Regions from separate parts of the Limnohabitans sp. TS-CS-82 genome, predicted to be linked through region 2. Evidence: riboswitches for the same ligand, from Rfam matches in the RefSeq annotation. Region 2 holds a riboswitch; the other holds the start of a gene.
The links. A riboswitch is a leader RNA that binds a small molecule or an ion and turns the genes downstream of it on or off. The one in region 2 is predicted to bind S-adenosylhomocysteine.

Region 1: it holds a riboswitch for S-adenosylhomocysteine, as region 2 does, so the genes downstream of both, metH (methionine synthase) here and metH (methionine synthase) in region 2, are expected to answer to the same signal.

Annotation. Positions count from the first base shown of each region.
Region 1 covers NZ_PTQX01000001.1:667,600-674,878, reverse strand. Annotated here, with positions in the region: gene C5F52_RS03340 (XRE family transcriptional regulator) at 1-791, shown strand, start outside; gene C5F52_RS03335 (hypothetical protein) at 788-1,390, shown strand; S-adenosyl-L-homocysteine riboswitch at 1,408-1,501, shown strand; gene metH (methionine synthase) at 1,552-4,287, shown strand; gene C5F52_RS03325 (NrsF family protein) at 4,389-5,030, opposite strand; gene C5F52_RS03320 (sigma-70 family RNA polymerase sigma factor) at 5,027-5,587, opposite strand; gene C5F52_RS03315 (hypothetical protein) at 5,722-5,967, shown strand; gene C5F52_RS03310 (DUF692 domain-containing protein) at 5,998-6,840, shown strand; gene C5F52_RS03305 (DUF2063 domain-containing protein) at 6,840-7,279, shown strand, end outside.
Region 2 covers NZ_PTQX01000003.1:4,145-11,423, forward strand. Annotated here, with positions in the region: gene C5F52_RS08185 (PsiF family protein) at 1-98, shown strand, start outside; gene C5F52_RS08190 (DUF2063 domain-containing protein) at 99-854, opposite strand; gene C5F52_RS08195 (DUF692 family multinuclear iron-containing protein) at 848-1,672, opposite strand; gene C5F52_RS08200 (sigma-70 family RNA polymerase sigma factor) at 1,804-2,364, shown strand; gene C5F52_RS08205 (NrsF family protein) at 2,361-3,059, shown strand; gene metH (methionine synthase) at 3,064-5,799, opposite strand; S-adenosyl-L-homocysteine riboswitch at 5,848-5,942, opposite strand; gene C5F52_RS08215 (helix-turn-helix domain-containing protein) at 6,066-7,124, shown strand; gene C5F52_RS08220 (nucleotide-binding protein) at 7,121-7,279, shown strand, end outside.

The sequences.
Region 1 (7,279 bases), on a different contig from region 2:
CCGTACTGCGCTTGCAGCTACAACAGCCCAGCACCGATTACGAGCAGCTACAAACATTGGCTAGCCAAGTGCGCCATCGTTTGGGCTTGGGCGAGCAAGCCGCAATTTCATACAAAGATTTGCTGAGTGAGTTTGACAACAACGGCGCAGTTGTGGCTCCAGTGTTGTGGGGACAAAAGCAAAACCACAAAAATGCGCTGCACATCTTGCTGCCGCAAGAACGGGTGACCTTCATCTTCCTCAACTTAGACACACACCAAGAAGACTTCAAGTTTTGGATGGCGCACGAACTGGCGCACGTGTACACGCCAGAGCTTGCAGGCAAGAACGAGGGTGAAGATTTTGCCGATGCGTTTGCAGGTGCTTTGCTGTTCCCTAAAGCCGTGGCGCAAAAAACGTATGAAGAGGCCAGCACGGGTAACAAGACAGCCGAGAAAAAACTGTTAGAGGCGCAAGCACAGGCGTATGGCATTTCTCTCTACAGTGTGTTTTCCGAAGTCAATCGCTACGCCAAATCGCAAGGGCTCACGTTGCTAAAACACACAGATGCACAAATTCACGCGATACGCTCCATGCAGCGTGGCGGCACTGTGAGCGAATCATTGTTTGCACCCATACCCGCCGAGCCCAGTGCTTATGTGGCAGCAGTGAAGAACGTGTTTAGAAGCTCGTTCTTTGAATCGCTGCAACGCATGATTAAAAGCAAGCAAACAGGGCCCGGCTATATCCAGCAGGTGATGGACATACCCATGCAAGACGCGATAGCACTGCATGGAGAGTTGAGCCGTTGACAACCCTGGTACTGCTCGATACCAACACATATTTACGACTCGCCAAGCGAGTGCGGCCTTTTGTGGGTCTTGAATTCGGGCAGGTGCCATATTTGCTGGCCATTCACAAAGTGACCGAGGACGAGGTGCACCGCAGCGCGCACCTCAAGTTTAAAAACCCGTGGTTTGATGGCCCAGAGTTTGCCGAGGAGCGTTTGGCCAAACAGGTGCGATTGACCAAAGATGAAAAGGCTCAGATTGAGGCCGCGCGAAGTGTGCTGATGGGCTGGGTGCAAATGGATGTGAGCAGGTTCACGTCGTTTGGCCGATCACCGCCAGGCTATGCCGATTGTTGGTTGTTAGCGTTTGGGCAGGTCAGGCCTGCTGTTGTGGTGACAGATGATTTGGGCATGCACGAGCTGGCCAAAGACTTTAAAGACATCAAGGTTTGGCACGGATACGAGCTGTTAGCCAAGCTCAAGACGGCTAAGGTTGTAGACGATGCGTTGGTTCGAGACATTTACGAAGCACTTGAAGCCAATGGTGATACAACCAAGACTTGGCAAGAAGCAAAACACAAGGTTTTCAAAAAAATCTTCGGTCCAGCGCCTGCTGCGTGAGCGGTTAAAATACAGCCATCCCCAAGGAGCGTTGCAGCTTCACCCGTCCTCTAGGACTCGCGCGTGAAGTCAGGCTTGGGGCCGAATCTTTTGCAACGACGCTCACCTGTATTGATAGCCCCCAGGTGAGTACCCCCATGAATTCCACTGCAGTTCCCCCCATGAAGCTGTCTGGCCTTGAGCCAGTGTCTATTGGCGAGGGCAGTTTGTTCGTCAACGTTGGCGAGCGCACCAACGTCACTGGCTCCAAAGCCTTTGCGCGCATGATTTTGAACGGTGAGTACGAGCAAGCCTTGGTCGTGGCGCGTCAGCAAGTGGAAAACGGCGCACAGGTGATTGACGTCAACATGGACGAAGCCATGTTGGACAGCCAAGCCGCCATGGTGCGTTTCCTCAACCTGATGGCAGGCGAGCCCGACATTGCGCGCGTACCGGTGATGGTGGACTCGTCCAAGTGGTCGGTCATCGAAGCGGGCTTGCGTTGTATTCAAGGCAAGGGCATCGTGAATTCGATCAGCATGAAAGAAGGCTTGGACGAGTTCAAGCGTCAAGCCACCTTGGTCAAGCGCTACGGCGCGGCTGCGGTGGTGATGGCGTTTGACGAGAAAGGCCAAGCCGACACCTACGCACGCAAGATTGAAATTTGCGAACGCGCTTACCGCGTGTTGGTCGACGAAGTGGGCTTCCCACCCGAAGACATCATCTTCGACCCCAACATCTTCGCCATTGCCACCGGCATTGAAGAGCACGACAACTACGCGGTGGACTTCATCGAAGCCACGCGTTGGATCAAACAGAACCTGCCCGGCGCAAAGGTGAGCGGCGGCGTGTCGAACGTGAGCTTTTCATTCCGCGGCAACGACCCCGTGCGCGAAGCCATTCACACCGTGTTTCTGTACCACGCCATCAAAGCAGGCATGGACATGGGCATCGTCAACGCGGGCATGGTGGGCGTGTATGACGACCTCGAGCCCGTTCTGCGCGAGCGCGTGGAAGACGTGGTGCTCAACCGAATTCCCAAATACAAAGAAGGCGAAGCGCACCTGACCCCAGGTGAGCGCCTGATTGAAGTGGCCGAAACTGCCAAAGGCGCGGCCAAAGACGACAGCCAGAAATTGGCGTGGCGCGGCACTGCTGATGCGCCCGTGACGGTGGCACACCGCCTGAGCCACGCGCTGGTGCACGGCATCACCGACTTCATCAACGACGACACCGAAGAGGCCTACCGCGAAATTTTGGCTAAAGGCGGCCGCCCGCTGCACGTGATTGAAGGTCCGTTGATGGACGGCATGAACGTGGTGGGTGATTTGTTTGGCCAAGGCAAGATGTTCTTGCCGCAGGTGGTTAAAAGCGCCCGCGTGATGAAGCAAGCCGTGGCGCATTTGCTGCCCTACATCGAAGCCGAAAAACTGGCGCAAGAAGCCGCCGGAGAAGACGTCAAAGCCAAGGGCAAGATGGTCATCGCCACGGTCAAGGGCGACGTGCACGACATTGGCAAAAACATCGTCACCGTGGTCTTGCAGTGCAACAACTACGAAGTGGTGAACATGGGCGTGATGGTGCCGTGCCATGAAATTTTGGCCAAGGCCAAAGAAGAAAATGCAGACATCATTGGCTTGTCGGGCCTCATCACCCCGTCGCTAGAAGAAATGCAATACGTGGCCAGCGAGATGGAAAAAGACCCGTATTTCCGTGACCGCCAAACGCCGTTGCTGATTGGCGGCGCCACCTGCAGCCGCGTGCACACCGCCGTGAAAATTGCCCCCAACTACAGCGGCCCTGTGGTGTACGTGCCCGATGCCTCACGCAGCGTGAGCGTGGCGCAAGGATTGTTGTCAGACCAAGCCGCTAAATACATTGCCGAGCTGAACGCCGACTACGCCAATGTGCGCGAGCAACACGCCAACAAAAAGCAAACGCCGCTGGTCACCTTGGCGCAAGCGCGTGCCAATGCCACGCCTGTGAGCTTTGAGAAATACAAACCCGCCAAGCCCAAGTTCATTGGCCGTCGCGTGTTTAAAAACTTCGACCTCGCCGAGCTTGAGAAATACATCGACTGGGCGCCTTTCTTCCAAACTTGGGATTTGGCGGGCCCATTCCCTGCCATCTTGGAAGACGCCGTCGTGGGGGTGGAAGCCAAGAAGGTGTATGCCGACGGCCAAGCGATGTTGAAAAAAATCATCGCCAACCGCTGGCTCACAGCCAACGCGGTGGTGGGCTTGTACCCCGCGCAGCGCGTGGGTGACGACATTGTTTTGTACGCCGACGAAACCCGCCAACAACAGGTGATGACATGGCACGGCTTGCGCCAACAAACCGAAAAGCCCACCCGCGATGATGTGCGCAACCCCAACCGCTGCTTGGCCGACTTTGTGGCCGACCAAACCCAAGCCGCTGACTACGTGGGATTGTTTGCGGTGACCGCAGGCCTAGGCGCAGAAAAGCAAGAAAAGCGTTTCATCGAAGCGCACGACGACTACTCCGCCATTTTGTTCAAAGCCTTGGCCGACCGTTTGGCCGAAGCCTTTGCCGAGTGCATGCACCACCGCGTGCGCACCGACTTGTGGGGCTATGCCGCAGACGAAGCGCTGAGCAACGAAGACTTGATCAAAGAAAAATACCAAGGCATTCGCCCCGCTCCTGGCTACCCTGCGTGCCCGGACCACAGTGCGAAGCAAGACATGTTTGCTTTGCTGCAGTGCGGCGACATCGACATGGGCCTGACCAGCAGCTTGGCCATGACACCCGCAGCCAGCGTGAGTGGTTTTTACTTGGCCCACCCCGAGGCAACCTACTTCAACGTGGGCCGCATTGGTGAAGACCAAGTGCACGACTTGGCGCAACGCCAAGGTGTGGCGGTGAAAGATTTAGAGCGGTTGCTGGCGCCTAACTTGTAAAAGTAAAAAGGCTCCGTTTGCACGGAGCCTTTTTTGTTTGCGCTGCTTGTGAAGTTGCAGCGTGATGCATAAATTTTTAGCGAGTCATTTCAGCGCTCGGCTCACCAGCGCAACAAGCGCGAGCCCAGCAAAGCGCCAACACCCGCCATCACGGCCATACCCGCCACATACCAAACCGCCAAAAACGCGTAAGCAGTTTCGGGGCAGTGCAGTGAGTACACCAAGCCCGCGATCGCGCCGGCCATTAAGCCAGCACTTGCGCCCGCCAATGCTGGGCGCGTAGGGGCCATGCTGCGCAGCATCCACAACAAAGCCGCCAACAACGGCACGGACAGCGCTGCAATGCTGGCGCTGCACACTTGCCAAGAGCTGCCCAGCATGAGTTGCATACCCGTGTCTGCATCCACAGACGCCACTTGCATCAAGGCCAGCAGGGCCATGCCCACCAGTGCGGCAGCGACGCCCCACACGCCTCGGCCAGCGGCAACGCCGGGGCGAGCCAAGTGCATCACCACAGGCACTGCGAATGTGCAGGTGAGCAGCAGCCACATCACCTTCACCCAAAACGCTTGGGTTTGGGCGAGGGCATTGAGCTCGGGGTTCAAACCCCACAGCGTCAGCACCAGTGCCAAGCTGATGGCTATGCCAGCAGCAGTGGCTTGTACGCAGCGGCGCAAGGGCGAGACAGTGGGTGTGGCGCTAGCTTCAGTCGCCAGCATGGCAATGAGATCGTTGGTTTTCATGGTGTGACTCCAAACTTTTGGGCCAAGGCTTTGAGCCCGCGGTGGATGTTGACTTTGACAGCTGCCTCGCTTTGCCCCGTGAGTTGCGCTGCCTCAGCAATCGACAAGCCTTGCAGCTTGGTGTGCTCGATGGGCAGGCGTTGTTTGTCGGGCAGTTCAGACAACAGCTGGTGCACATCGCGCGAGGCATCGCGTGCCTCGTTGTCGTTGTCGACCCACAGTTGTTCTGCCCAGTCGTCGATGTCGTCATGCTTGCTTTCGCGGCGCGAATGAGCGCGCAAGTGGTCAATCAACTTGTAGCGCGCAATCGCATACACCCAAGCCGTCAGCGGTTGATCGCTTTGGTAGGTATGTTGCTTTTGATGAATGGCAAACAAGGTTTCTTGCACGAGGTCCTCGATGTCTTGTGGCCGTGAATACAAACGACGCTTCAGAAACGCACGCAAATGCCCACTGATGGCTGACAGCGCTTTTTCGTAGCTGGGCGCGTGGCCTGCTAGCGCTTGCATCCAGGTGGCGTGCAGTGAGGTTTCTAAGGTTTGTAAATCCACGGTCACGTTAGTTCGTCAGCGGGAGAGGAAAAGTTACAGAAAACTTTTTATAAATATTTGTAACCAATTTGTTTGCGGCGGCGAATTACCCAAAGACCGCTGGTCATGATTATCAACTCACCTTTCAAAGGACTCTCATCATGAAAAAACAACAACTCCTCTCTTTGGCTTTGGGCTCTGCATTCGCTGTGGCCGCTATCAGCCCCGCTATCGCAGCCAACCCATTTGAAGCAAGCAAGCTCGATAGCGGCTACCAATTGGCCCAAGCCGACATGAAGCAAAAAGACGGCAAATGCGGCGAAGCCAAGTGCGGTGCTGACAAGAAAAAAGAGGCCTCATGCGGTGGCGACAAAAAGAAAGATGCGTCTTGCGGCGGTAAGAAGTAATTCAGCAACCTTGCGTGGAGTGACGCCATCATGAACCGACCCCTCTCAGGCGCAGGCCTTGGCTTTCGCCGCGAATTGATAGAGCCGCTGAAACACAGCGTGCCAAACGTCATCGACTTCTTTGAAGTTGCGCCCGAAAACTGGGCTGGCTTGGGAGGCCGGTCGGCCAAAGACTTGCGTCACTTCACCGAACGCTACCCGTTTGTGTGCCACGGCTTGTCCCTCTCATTGGGTGGGCCTGCACCGTTGGACACACAACTGCTACACAAAACCAAAGCCTTCATGAAGGCGCATGGCATGCAGCTGTTCACCGAGCATTTGTCTTGGTGTTCTGATGAATCGCACCTGTACGACTTGCTGCCCATCCCCTGTACCCAAGAGGCGGTGATGTGGACAGCCAAGCGCATCAAGCAAGCGCAAGACATTTTGGAAATGCGCATTGGCATTGAAAACGCATCCACCTACATTGCCCCACCCGGCGCGGAAATGAGCGAAGCCGAATTTGTGGCGGCAGTGGTGAGAGAGGCAGACTGCTTGCTGCATTTGGATGTGAACAATATTTACGTCAACAGCCAAAATTTTGGCTTTGACGCCCTGGACTACCTCAACACCCTGCCGCTAGAGCGTACGTGCTATGTGCATGTGGCCGGCCACTATGTAGAGCCCGATGGCTTGCTGATCGACACACACGGCGCAGAGGTGGTTGACCCCGTGTGGCATTTGCTGCTGGCCGCTTATGAGCGCATGGGTGGCGATGTGCCCACCTGCTTAGAGCGCGATTTCAATTTGCCCAGCTTGAACGAACTGACGGTTGAAGTCATGCAAATTGCACGGTTGCAGGCGCAAGCGCCACGCATGAAGAAAGTGGCGTGATGACGACTTTGCGCAGAAGCTTTCAGCAAGACATGGCGTGCCACTTGCGCGACCCGCATCACACCATGCGCCCCGCAGGCGTGCCCGCACGGCGCATGGCGGTGTACAACGAGATGCTGTTTAACAACGTGTGCGGCTTCATCGACACGTGCATGCCGCTCAGCCGTAAGTTGTTGGGTGACACCGCATGGCGACGTTTGTGGCGCACTTTCTACCGCGACTGGCCTTTGCACACACCGTGGTTTCGAGACATTTCGCGCGAGTTTGTGCGCTATCTCCAAGAGGGCCAACCTAAGCAACCGTTACCGCGTTGGTTGCCTGACTTGGCGCATTACGAATGGGCCGAACTGGCGGTGGATGTGATGGACGTGACGCGCCTAGCGGCCAACATACAAGGCGACCTGATGGCAGAGATCGTGGTGCTCAACCCTGCACGCAT
Region 2 (7,279 bases):
GCACTCAGCAATCCAAAATGAAAACCTGCAACGCCGAAGCCAAAGGCCTCAAAGGCGATGAACGCAAGGCCAAAATGAGCGAGTGCTTGAAGGCCTGATCAGGCCCCCATCTTCCCGCCCAAGATCACGCCTTCGCGTTGGTACTGCGCCAGCAAATCGGGGCCGTAGCTCAAGAGGTCTTCGGGGTTCGGGTGTTGCAACCAGACAGCCATGGCTTTGAACGCTTGGCTGCCGGTCATCCCCTCATTGAACAAGGCCAGCAGCTGTGCGCGAAACACGTTGCTAGGCACCACTTGAACCGCGCCGTCCACGTCACGCAGCACGGAGACGTAAGTGGTTTGCATCTCGTCGGGGCGATGCTCCAAGTCGATGATGTCCACGGGCCACTCGTAAGACACCTCCACATAAGTCGGGTTCATCACCACGACGTGTGTCATCAAATCAGCGGTGACATCCACGTCCACGCCCGCTTGCGGCAAGACCAAAGCAGAAGTTGCCACGGCGCCTTTGAGCCACTCGAAATGCGACACATCGTTGAGCCAAGCGGGTAAGTCACGCGTCACAGGGCTTTCGCGCAGGTAACGCGCAAACTCGCGCAGCACGATGCGGGGCCACGGGGTTTGCGCTGGCGCATCGCGCAAAAAGTAACGCACCGTGGCGCGCCACGCCCAGTCGCCCAACAGCGCACGGGTCAAAGGAAAAGCGGGGTTCAGCACGTCGCACAAGTTTTTGAACATGGCGCGTTCATACGCCGCAGCTTGTTCAGAGGAGACGCCCGACGGCAAAGGCGCCGTATGAGGATCGCGCAGGTGACGGGCTAAGGTGAACTGAAATTCACGGAAATCGTTCAACATACCAAGGCCTTTGTCGGTGTCTTCACCGCAGCGTCAGACCAACGCTTGAGTTGCGCCAAATCGTCCACACACACAGGCACAGCGGGGTGTACATGCGACAAAACCGTGGGCAACAATCGCCATGCCACTTGGTTCAAGGACGCGTCGGCGGATGTGCTGTCTGAACCGCCCAAGCACACGTAATTCACACGCTTCATGGGCAAGGCTGTTAAGAACGCCGATGCATCAAACCCAAAGCGATGGCTGTTTTCTGCCAAAGCTGTGATGTCCAAATGCACGTTGCAACCCGTTTTATTCACCAATTCGTGAATGAACTCCGCCTCATTCATGGCCGACATGGGCGGCACCGCATGGTGAGACACGTTGCGAATGCCCACGGGCAGACCCAAGGCGTCTTGTACTTGTGTGATGCGATCGGCCGTCCATTGCAACGCCGCCGGCGTGGCTGGGATGGGCAAACAGGTGAACAATGGGGTGTCGTCATCGCTCCAACTCAAGGCTTCGGAGAGCATGGTCATGTGGTGTTCATGCATGAACGCACTAAGTTGTTTGACCACACGCATGTCCAAACGTCCCGGGCCACCTAAAGAGAGGCTGCGACTTAAACACACACTGGGCCAACGCTCGGTGGCGTCGTGCAAACGCTGCCCCCAAATGCCACCCAAGCCGAGCCATTGCTCTGCGGCAATCTCGACAAATTGAAGTTGATCCGGCGCTGGCAAGGCCAAATCGGCCTGCCAAGTTGTGTCAACGGTGTTGATGGCGATCGGCGTAGGCTTTAATGCCAAGCCTGCGCCTGTGATTCTGTGATTGTTCATAGCTCGTTTTGTAGCAAGGGGTAGCCGATAAATGGGCCTGAGTGACTAAATTCGACGCAAAGGCCTCTTTCGTTACGAAAGAGAACGCAAATCACAATCTTTGTAATTCAAACCCCTAATACTAAACAATTATGAATGCGCGACTCCAAACCGTCGAAGCGGACCTGCACGCCGCTTGGATGGTTGCGCTGGCAGGCGATGCGCCAAGCTACCAAGCCGTCCTGACGCGCTTGAGCGGGCACCTACGCTTGTTTCTACGGCGTCGATTACGGGACAAACCCAATGATGTGGAAGATTTAGTACAAGAAATATTGTTATCAATACATCAAAAGCGTCATACTTACGATCCCAAACAACCTTTGACGGCATGGATTTACGCCATCGCCCGCTACAAGCTGATCGACCACCTGCGCGCCCAAGCACGACATGACGACAAAAACGACTCGATTGACGACTGGCACGACCAACTCTGGATGGCCAGCACCGACGACGCCGATGCGTCCAAAGCCCATTTGACGCACATGCTGAGCCGATTGCCAGACAAACAACGCCTCCCGATTGAGCACACCAAGCTCGAAGGTCATTCGGTGGCCGAAGCGGCGCTGCTCACCGGGCAGTCCGAATCGGCCGTCAAAGTCAACATTCACCGCGGCTTGAAAGCGTTGGCCAAACTCTACGGGGGGGTATTTTGAAAACCGACGATCTCATTGCCCAACTGGTGGCAGACAGCCAATCCGTCGCGCCTGTTCGCATTCATTTGATGTTTACCCACGCGCTGTTGCTGGCAAGTTTGGTCAGCGTCGCGTTGTTGGTGGGTTTCTGGGGCATTGATTTGCGCATCGTGTCGCTGTTGGACACGCCGGTGTTTTGGGTCAAGCTAGGACTGATGCTGTGGCTGTGCGCCAGCGCATGGTCCATGGTGTTGCATTTGGCGCGGCCGGGCGAATCGGCGGGACCTATGGCATGGAGTGCGGGCGCATCGCTGACCGGCTTGTTGGCCGTAACAATTTCACCCTTCGCGCCCGGCAGCCCCGAAGAACAAGACCTGCTGGCCCAAGCTTCGCCGTGGATGTTGGCTGGGGTAGATCACGGCTGGGCAGGCGTCGCCCAAGCGTGGCAAGCCGTATTGCGTGCCAGCGCCAGCATTTCAGCGCTGGCTGTGCCTTGGCTGGCTGCGCTGCTGTGGACCTTGCGCGACATGGCACCCACGCGCCCCGCTTGGGCAGGCGCCAGCGCAGGGTTCATGGCGGGGGCCTTGTCTGCGCTGCTGTACTCGCTGCATGCCAGCGTGACATCCGGGCCCTTTGAGACCTTGGGCTACATGCTGGGCATGGCCTTCATGCCCGCCATGGGCGCCTTGCTCGGACGCTGGCTCTTGCGCTGGTGACTGATTACAAATTAGGCGCCAGCAAGCGCTCTAAGTCTTTCACCGCCACGCCTTGGCGTTGCGCCAAGTCTTGCACTTGGTCGTCGCCAATGCGGCCCACGTTGAAGTATTTGGCATCGGGGTGGGCCAAGTAAAAACCGCTCACGCTGGCAGCGGGCGTCATGGCCAAGCTGCTGGTCAAGCCCATATCGATGTCTTCGCATTGCAAGACGCGGAACATGTCTTGTTTGGCGCTGTGGTCGGGGCACGCAGGGTAGCCGGGCGCGGGGCGAATGCCTTGGTATTTTTCTTTGATCAGGTCTTCATTGCTCAACGCCTCGTCTGCCGCGTAGCCCCACAGGTCGGTGCGCACGCGGTGGTGCATGCACTCGGCAAAGGCTTCGGCCAAGCGGTCGGCCAAGGCTTTGAACAAAATGGCTGAATAGTCGTCGTGCGCGGCTATGAAACGCTTTTCTTGCTTCTCTGCGCCTAGGCCTGCGGTCACGGCAAAGAGGCCCACGTAGTCGGCGGCTTGGGTTTGGTCGGCCACAAAGTCGGCCAAGCAACGGTTGGGGTTGCGCACCTCATCACGGGAGGGCTTTTCGGTTTGTTGGCGCAAGCCGTGCCATGTCATCACTGTTTGTTGGCGGGTTTCGTCGGCGTACAAAACAATGTCGTCACCCACGCGCTGTGCGGGGTACAAGCCCACGACGGCGTTGGCGGTGAGCCAGCGGTTGGCGATGATTTTTTTCAGCATCGCTTGACCATCGGCATACACCTTCTTGGCTTCCACCCCCACGACGGCGTCTTCCAAGATGGCAGGGAATGGGCCCGCTAAATCCCAGGTCTGGAAGAACGGTGCCCAGTCGATGTATTTCTCAAGCTCGGCGAGGTCAAAGTTTTTGAACACGCGGCGGCCAATGAACTTTGGCTTGGCGGGTTTGTAGTTGCCAAAGCTCACAGGTGTGGCGTTGGCGCGTGCTTGGGCCAGCGTGACCAACGGTGTTTGCTTCTTGTTGGCGTGCTGCTCGCGCACCTTGGCGTAGTCGGCGTTCAGCTCGGCAATGTATTTGGCGGCTTGGTCTGACAACAAACCTTGCGCCACGCTCACGCTGCGTGAGGCGTCGGGCACGTAGACCACGGGGCCGCTGTAGTTGGGGGCAATCTTCACGGCGGTATGCACACGACTGCAGGTCGCGCCACCAATCAGCAACGGCATTTGACGGTTGCGGAAATACGGGTCTTTCTCCATCTCACTGGCCACGTATTGCATTTCTTCCAGCGACGGTGTGATGAGGCCCGACAAGCCGATGATGTCTGCGCCCTCTTCTTTGGCCTTGGCCAAAATTTCGTGGCACGGCACCATCACGCCCATGTTCACCACTTCGTAGTTGTTGCACTGCAAGACCACGGTGACGATGTTTTTGCCAATGTCGTGCACGTCGCCCTTGACCGTCGCGATGACCATCTTGCCCTTGGCTTTGACGTCTTGGCCCGCTTCGGCTTGCAAGCGTTTTTCTTCTTCGATGTAGGGCACCAAGTGCGCCACCGCTTGCTTCATCACGCGGGCTGACTTGACCACCTGCGGCAAAAACATCTTGCCTTGGCCAAACAAATCACCCACCACGTTCATGCCGTCCATCAACGGACCTTCGATGACGTGCAGCGGGCGACCGCCCTTGGCCAAGATGTCGCGGTAGGCCTCTTCCGTGTCGTCGGTGATGAAGTCGGTGATGCCGTGCACCAACGCGTGGCTCAGGCGATGCGCCACGGTGACGGGCGCATCGGGCGTGCCACGCCAAGCCAGCTTTTGGCTGTCGTCTTTGGCTGCGCCCTTGGCGGTTTCGGCCACTTCAATCAGGCGCTCGCCTGGCGTCAGGTGCGCTTCGCCTTCTTTGTACTGGGGTGTGCGATTCAACACCACGTCTTCCACACGCTCGCGCAGCGTGGGTTCGAGGTCGTCGTACACGCCGACCATGCCCGCGTTGACGATGCCCATATCCATGCCTGCTTGGATGGCGTGGTACAGAAACACGGTGTGAATGGCTTCGCGCACGGGATCGTTGCCGCGGAAGCTAAATGACACGTTAGACACGCCGCCGCTCACTTTTGCGCCGGGCAGGTTTTGCTTGATCCAGCGCGTCGCGTTGATGAAGTCCACCGCGTAGTTGTCGTGCTCTTCAATGCCGGTGGCAATGGCGAAGATGTTGGGATCGAAGATGATGTCCTCAGCAGGGAAGTCCACTTCGTCGACCAACACGCGGTAAGCGCGTTCGCAAATTTCAATCTTGCGGGCGTATGTGTCGGCCTGGCCCTTTTCGTCAAACGCCATCACCACCGCCGCCGCGCCATAGCGCTTGACCAGCGTGGCTTGACGCTTGAATTCGTCCAAGCCCTCTTTCATGCTGATCGAGTTGACGATGCCTTTGCCTTGAATGCAACGCAAACCCGCCTCAATGACTGACCACTTGGATGAGTCCACCATCACCGGCACACGCGCAATGTCGGGCTCGCCCGCCATCAAATTAAGGAAGCGCACCATGGCGGCTTGGCTGTCCAACATGGCTTCGTCCATGTTGACGTCAATCACCTGTGCGCCGTTCTCCACCTGCTGACGCGCCACAGCCAAAGCTTGCTCGTACTCGCCGTTCAAAATCATGCGCGCAAAGGCCTTAGAGCCAGTGACGTTGGTGCGCTCGCCAACGTTGACGAACAAACTGCCCTCGCCAATAGAGACTGGCTCAAGGCCAGACAGCTTCATGGGGGGAACTGCAGTGGAATTCATGGGGTACTCACCTGGGTGCAAATTGTCAGGTGAGCGTCGTTGCTAAAGATTCGGCCCCAAGCCTGACTTCACGCGCGAGTCCTGAAAGGACGGGTGAAGCTGCAACGCTCCTTGGGGAAGGTTAGATTTTAACCGTCTCTAAACCCACCCCCAGCCAATGCTCGATATTCTAAAAACCCTTGGCAATTGATTGGTTGACAAAAATAAATACAATCTAATTTTTGTCAACCAAGGAGCACACGATGATTCACGATCGAATCCGCCGTGCGCGAGTACTTCGGGGTCTTAGTCTGGAGGCCCTCGCGCAGAGTCTCGGCGACATAAGCAAGCAAGCGTTAGGCAAGTTTGAGCAAGGCAAAGCCATGCCCAACTCTGCGCGCATCTTGCAGTTGGCCAAGTCGCTTCAAGTTAAGCCCGAGTATTTCTTCCGTTCTGACGCCATCGAGCTTGCCCCTTTAGAGTTTCGCAAGCTCGCCAAAATGCCTCAGTCGCGCCAAAGCCAAGTAACTGAACAAATGCGCGACCATCTTGAACGGTACGAAGCCCTAGAACGGTGCTTTGATGCAACTGATGCAGCTATTCAGGCGTTGCCGCCTCAATCATTAGAGGTGCACGACTTTGCGCAAGCCGAGGCTGCTGCACAGCAACTGCGTGAACAATTGCAAATTGGCGGCGACGCTATTGCGCACTTGACTGAGTTGCTAGAAGGGCACGGCATCAAAGTGGCGCTGCTCAATGGCCCCGATGACTTTGACGGCGCATGCGCTGCCACCCATGACAACCAGCATGTGCTGATTGCGCTTAATTGCGAGCGCCCAGGCGAGCGCATGCGCTTTACTGCCGCCCACGAGCTGGGCCACTGGGTGATGAAGCTGCCCGACAACATGCACGAAAAAGACAAAGAAAACTGCTGCCACCGATTTGCAGGTGCGTTTTTGTACCCCAAAGACCGTGTGTTGCAAGACTTTGGCAACCACCAACGCTCACGCGTTTTCATGGCCGAATTGCTCAACGCCAAACGCCGTTACGGTGTGTCTATGCAGGTAGCGCTGCGCCGCCTCAAAGACCTCAAGCTTCTAACTGATTCGGGCTACATGAGCGCCATGATTGAGTTCAGCCGCAAGGGTTGGCGCAAAGATGAACCCGAAATGTTGGCCTGCGAACACCCACGTCGGTTTGAATCTTTGGTCTATCGCGGCTTGGCTGAAGAACTCTTTACTCCCTCTCGCGCTGCCGAATTTTTGCAGTGCAGCCTTGACGAGCTAGACCCCAAACTTGATAGGTTGCCCGCACTCGCATGACACAGCAGGTCTACATCAGCGACACCAACATCTGGATTGACTTTCGCAATGCGGGGTTGCTGGATGCGCTGTTTAGCCTGCCCTTCAAACTGTGCTGCACCGACTTTGTATTGGATGAACTGAAAGACTTTGACACCCAGCACCTGCTTGCACGG